Linked DNA regions of Bdellovibrio bacteriovorus. The protein of the gene in region 2 interacts with the protein of the main gene of each other region in a pairwise test. Links are inferred from orthologs where the notes say so. Each region holds a gene or a part of one and is shown on either strand. Other genes may lie near its edges.

Region 1 (3,055 bases), 250 kb from region 2 along the record:
TCTTGCACAGGAGCGGTCGGTGCTGGCGTTGAAGTTTCCTTCACACCTTCGTCCACAAACTGGGGTTGATCTTCAACCGTTGTCGAAGTTCCAGTTTTAGATACTTCCGCTAAGACCACTTCTTTTGAACCTGTCGTCGTACTCAGCTCCATAACTTTCTGCCAAGGAGTGATCGATAACAATACTACGATTCCAACGACGACGACTAAAGCCTCTAAGCCCCACTTCAAACCTTGTGGCCACTTATCGAAGTTCGACTTCTGCATAAGCACCGACATATAACTTGAAGGAGCATTGATTTGTCCAATGATGTGTTGAGACACGACAGTGTCTGCGAGCTTTTCCGCATACGCCTGACCGTTTTGAATTTTAGTAAGATCTAACTGGGCGTCTCGGGAAAATTTAACGTGATCTTCCACCGCCAAACGACGGTCTTTGTCTAAGGAACCAGTAAGATAATCGTAAAGCAGCTCATGCCCAATAAAAGGAGAGATCTCTCTTTTTCCTTTTTTTGAAAGAGGAATGTTATTTTCCTGTGCCATGCTTTAACTTACCCACTGCCTGAGTCATGCTGCCCAATTTACGAAGAGCGCGACCCAAACGGTAACGAATCGTTCCTTGAGTGATCCCCAAGCCTTCAGAAATATCATCATCTTCAAGTTTTAAAATTTTAGACCAGATCACCGTCAGCAGTTCGTCTTCAGATGCTGATTTTTGAAATTCACGCCAAGGACCTAAATCAGTCCCATCAGGAATCAGCCAACCCGATTCAACGGATGTATTGGGACGGCCGCGCGCCACGCGGGACTTATATCGATCCCACACAGTTTTCGTAGCGGCTACAATGGCGACGGAGTTTTTTAAGTCAGGATTTCTTTGCTTACGAGCTCGACCAAGGGCCAGAGCCTGAGACGAAGCCTCTATCGCTTTTTGATCATCGAGCAAAGCAAAGTAGAAAAACAAAGCGATAGATTGTACGTCAGCCTCGGTCATAATTCCTTATATGTTAGTCGACTGTAAGCTGTCTGAGAAGATCAAGCTGGTCGAGAACTTTACCAGAACCCATTACTACGCAGCTTAAAGGATCTTCTGCGATAGAAACGGGAAGACCTGTTCTTTCTCTTAGCAACACATCAAGGTTCGCTAGCAAAGCACCACCGCCCGTAAGTACGATACCGTTATCAACGATATCAGAAGCTAATTCCGGTGGAGTTTTTTCAAGCGCCGTACGAACAGCATCAACTACTTCAGACAAAGGATCCATCAAAGCATCGTTCACTTGCGAAGAAGTGATTTCGATAGTTTTTGGAGCACCGGCAACAAGGTCACGACCTTTAATTTCCATCGATTTTTCTTCTTCAAATGGATAAGCGTTACCGATTTGGATTTTGATATTTTCAGCTGTTCTTTCACCGATCAACAAGTTGAACTGGCGACGAACGTAGTTCACGATTGCTTCGTCGAATTTATCGCCCGCAACTTTGATAGATTTACAGTAAACAATACCACCCAAAGAGATCACAGCAACACCTGTCGTACCGCCACCCATATCCACAACCATGTTTCCAGATGGTTCTGTGATTGGAAGACCTGCACCGATCGCGGCTGCCATTGGTTCTTCGATCAAATAAACTTCACGTGCTCCTGCGGATTGAGCAGCTTCTTTCACGGCACGTTTTTCCACCTGCGTGATTCCGTAAGGAACGCAGATGATGATACGAGGACGGATGAAAGATTTTTTCTCGCCCAAAGATTTTCCGATGAAGTATTTCAACATGGACTGAGTGACTTCGAAGTCCGCGATAACGCCGTCTTTGATGGGGCGAATTGCGACGATGCTGCCAGGTGTACGACCCAACATATCTTTGGCTTCTTTACCTACCGCTAGAACACGGTTTTGCATTCCGCGATAATTTTTTTGAACCGCAACCACAGAAGGCTCGTCGAGAATAATTCCACGTCCTTTTACGTAAACAAGGGTGTTAGCGGTGCCAAGGTCAATGGCAATATCATTCGAAAAATAATCTTGAACTTTGTCAAAAAAACTCATGCGGACTCTCTCTTTTCATCTCAAGTCTAGGAGCGATGAAAAGCAGAGTCAATGCAGATATTTAGCCCCGACTTGCAGTTATTTTGACGCGGGCGCACATTGAAGAGAGAAGTCGGCACGGGTCTGGCGACCTTGGTAGCGGATTTCCAGACCTTCATTCAGGGACGCTTCGGCCTTGAATGTTTTGTCTATGTCGAGCTCCACAGTTTCAACTTCGATGCGCTCCTCTTCCCCATTGGTAGCGGGTTTCAGCTTCACGACGATGGATCCACTGCGACGGGTACGGAAGATTTCTTTTTGCACAGAACTTACTAAGTCCCATGTCAAAACCTCTTCACGAACTGTTGAGTTGCGATCGTGAGCGCCACCCAAACGGAAGGAACACTTCACGGTTCTTAAATCTTTTTTGGCAACGCGGAAAGCTTTGTCAGAGATGCACACAGCATCGACTTCTTTTTCGTCAGTAAAGTTTGTCACGACCATGCGGAGGGAGGAGCCCATCCCGCCACGGGCAGAAAACGCATCATCGCCTCTTTGCTGCTGCAAAAGGATCTCGCCTTGGGCAGAACGACCGCCTTGAGCGGGCGAAACTAAGAAACGAGCTCGGCCATACGAATTGCTAGAAAAAAGAAGATCATAAGCTTGGGATTGTCTTCCATTCCAAAACATATCGCGCACACTTTGACGACGTTGCGGATTAAAAGGATTCATGTTGTCTAAGAAGGTACGGTCTTTCAAATCCATTCCGCTAACAATACAACGAGCGGCGCTAGCAGGAAGTAAGCTGCCGGCACTCGTTGGTTGAGTCGCCGTACACTGACGGTTGTAGTGCTCAATACGCAATTCACGCGCGCAGTTGTTGTTAAGCGCATCGTTTAGTAAAGCATCACAGAATTCTTTTTTTGAAAGAAGTTTGTGCTTACCCGTCGTACAGCCATTAAATTTAAACTCGTAAGTCAGCTCTTCGTAACCGATAGAAGTGGGAGTCGGGTTTGTATTTGGAAT
Region 2 (3,047 bases):
TTAACTTTATCATTCAGCTTGCGAAGTGCGGGTGTAAAAAGTGTCGCAAGCACAAGAGCGATAATGCTTCCCCAAAAAATGACGTAATATTTAAGCCACTTCTGAATTCTTTCGTGAAACAGAGCTAAGCCTAAAACCGCAGGATAAGCGATGATTGGCCAATTGGCTTCCACAAGGGCGCGGAAAGAAGTCAGGAAGAAGAACAAAAGAGGTCCCCAACCGAAGTAATAAAGCCAACGCAAACTCGCAGGAACCTTTGAACGCAAAGCTGCCCAGAATACTAACGGGAAAAGAATCAGTATTTGGCCAAGGACGTAAGAAAGCGTCCATTCAGGATTATAGCTGCTTTTTTCTAAGCCGTGTTTTAATTGAAATTCAAAAGAGGCGAAGTTGTTTTGAACGTTCCAAAGGATCACTGGCGCACAGAAAATTAAACCCGTGATGACCGTAAGTAGTACGCCCGAAATGCGCACTTCTTTCCATTTTTTTTCGGCGAATAGATAAACCAAAAGGCAGGGCACAAAAAGGACGATGTGATATTTAGCACAGAATCCTAAACCTAAACTTGCCCCTAAAGCGGCGTAAATTCCCAGTGATTTTTCTTGAAGTGCTTTGAGTGCCAACAAAATCGATAGCGACCAGAAGAACATCACCGGCAAGTCAGGCGTGACGATCAAGGATCCAAATCCTAAAAGGGGAGAGAATAAAGCAAGATAAACCCACACCTTGATCTTCTCAAACGGAACATGATCTTTCAGTATGTAATACCAAACCGCCAACATTCCATGACCTAAAATCACGGCGGGCCATCGAACGGCGTGCATGAAAGGTTCAAAAATTTGACCTAGATAAAACAACCAAGCGACCATCGGGGGATGATCGAAATAACTGAGCTGAAGTCTTTGCGACCAAACCCAGTAATAGGCTTCGTCGGCACTTAAGGGAATAAGTGCCGCAAGAATCAGTTTTACAATAAGGCTGATAGCCCAAATGCGGCGGAAATCTTTCAAGATTAGTAGCTCAACTTAATAGGCTTACCCAAATCACCAGGGATGCCGATTTCTCGTCCATTGTGGATCAGATTCACGGCACCACCATTGGAGAAGTTGATGCGAAGACCACTTTTGCTTTTGAAAGTATGAACTTGTTCAGCAGACAGACGGATCTTTTGCGGCTTCCCGTTCGGGGCAGAGTACTCAATTTCAACTGTATCCAAAGCCTCTACGATAAGTTCAACGGGTTTATTCGTCTCTTTCGGTGTGGGCGACGGAGTCGGCGTAGGACTTGGTGTTGGACTTGCTGTTGCTACTGGAGTTGCCGTCGGCGAAGCTGTCGGGCTTGGCGTAGGACTTGCCTTCGGAGTCGCGGTTGGAGTTGGTGATGCCGCAGCAACCGGTGTTGGTGAAGGCGTTGGAGTTGGCGTCGACACAAGCGGAGAGGCTGTTGGTGTTGGAGAAGCCTGGCTCGACGGAGCTGCTGGCGTCGGGCTCGCCGTTAAATTTGTCAGCGGGCTTGCATCTCCATTGGTGTCAACATCAGTCACCGTTGGTGTTTCAGCCGTCACTGGTGTTGCACCTTCCATTGTTTGCGCAACTTCACCGCTTGGAACTTCAGCTTCTTTAGAATACTTATCGATCATCTTTTTTGTGAAAAGAATAAGGCCAATAAGCACGACCCCTACACCAATAATCGCGATGGTTTTAGTGGATTTATTTTCTTGAAGGGATTTTAGATCCGATTTTCCCGATGAAGCGGGCGCTGCACGACGAATCGGTGTGACCGTGGCTTCGGCATCCGTCTCGGTCGGCTTCTCAGTGCTTGTAACGCTTGAACTTGGACGTGTTTCGGTAACTTCAGATTTAGGCGTTTCTACTTCACGGATATAAGGTTTTGGTTTTGTTGAGCCCATCTCTTCATAGAACACTTCCAAAACCTTGTCTGAATCCAGTTGCAGGAAATTTGCGTAACTTTGTACGAAACCGCGCAAGAAAGTTTTCGCAGGCAATTGAGAATCATCACCCTCTTCGATGGCTTTTAAAACCTTGCTGTTAATTTTCAAAGAAAGACCAATTTCATGCAGAGACAGGCCTTTTTGCTCGCGGGCTTTCTTTAAAATTTCACCGGTTTTTTTCATTAATGTCCCTTTCGAATCAAGCTGAGCATGCCTTTGGCTTTTTCACGGTATTTCCCGGTAGGGTAATACTTTATAAGCTCTTCAAAACGAGCCACCGATTTGGATTTGTCTCCAAGGCGGTAGTAAGCCAAAGCACTGTAGTAGTGAGGTTCATCATAAAGGCTTTTTTGACAGAAGCCGATCGCGCGATCCAAAGCTTCTGCTGCGCGCGCATAATCTTCAGTTTCAAAGAACGTACGGCCGAAGTAAGTGTTCCCAATGCAGTCATCGGGATTTACGTTGAGTACTTTGGTGAAAGCACTGCGCGACCCCGTGAAGTCCTTTTGATTGAACTTCGCCAGACCCAAATTTATGTAGGCTTTTTCTGGTGTAGGGTAAGTTAAGTCTGCTAAAACAACGCGAAGTTCTTTTTCAGCATCCGCATATTTTCCTTGTTCAATTAAAACGCGAGAAAGATTGTTGCGGGCTTCAGTGTATTTAGGCTCAAGCTCTAAAGCTTGGTGTAAATGCTTTTCGGCTAAGTCATAACGTTCACGGAAAAAGTAGACGAGGCCCAGGTTGTTCTGAGTCGCCGCATTTTTAGGATCAAGTTCTTCTGCTTTAAGAAGGTCGCGAAGCGCGTACGGATAGTTGCCGCTTTCCATTTGAGCAGCACCCATTCGCAAGTACAAATCAGCTTTTTGCTTGTCCTGACTGGCACATCCAAGTGCAGATAAAAGAGTCAGTGCGAGAATCCATTTACGCATGTTAAAAAGGTATCATTTGAAGACTAAGAGTCAACCCTGAGCTCTGCAATAGTCTCAACATGGTCGGTCTGAGGGAACATTTCAAAGGTTTGCACCCTTGCGAGCTTTGCCGATTTGCCCAGCTTCTGCGCCCAAGCAAAGAACCAGTTAAGATCTCGAGCCAAGGA

Evidence for each region. Proteins that work in one complex are often made in the same cells at the same time.
Region 1: the proteins of AZI87_RS06635 (region 2) and AZI87_RS07875 interact in binary tests that used the Escherichia coli proteins (3 or more experiments, as listed by UniProt). The link is inferred for Bdellovibrio bacteriovorus from one-to-one orthologs.

What each region holds. Positions count from the first base shown.
Region 1 is NZ_LUKD01000001.1:1,629,986-1,633,040, reverse strand. Bases 29-3,010 are described here. They hold AZI87_RS07875 (rod shape-determining protein), read right to left. Parts: upstream 2,051-3,010; coding sequence 1,007-2,050; downstream 29-1,006. Other genes in these bases: AZI87_RS07870 (hypothetical protein), read right to left, coding at 2,129-3,010; AZI87_RS07880 (hypothetical protein), read right to left, coding at 526-993; AZI87_RS07885 (hypothetical protein), read right to left, coding at 29-542. In the rest of the region: more of AZI87_RS07885, read right to left, coding at 1-28; more of AZI87_RS07870, read right to left, coding at 3,011-3,055. UniProt on the Escherichia coli protein: Forms membrane-associated dynamic filaments that are essential for cell shape determination. Acts by regulating cell wall synthesis and cell elongation, and thus cell shape.
Region 2 is NZ_LUKD01000001.1:1,378,115-1,381,161, reverse strand. Bases 74-3,047 are described here. They hold AZI87_RS06635 (helix-turn-helix domain-containing protein), read right to left. Parts: upstream 2,135-3,047; coding sequence 1,013-2,134; downstream 74-1,012. Other genes in these bases: AZI87_RS06625 (class I SAM-dependent RNA methyltransferase), read right to left, coding at 2,904-3,047; AZI87_RS06630 (tetratricopeptide repeat protein), read right to left, coding at 2,134-2,880; AZI87_RS06640 (ArnT family glycosyltransferase), read right to left, coding at 74-1,010. Outside these bases: more of AZI87_RS06640, read right to left, coding at 1-73.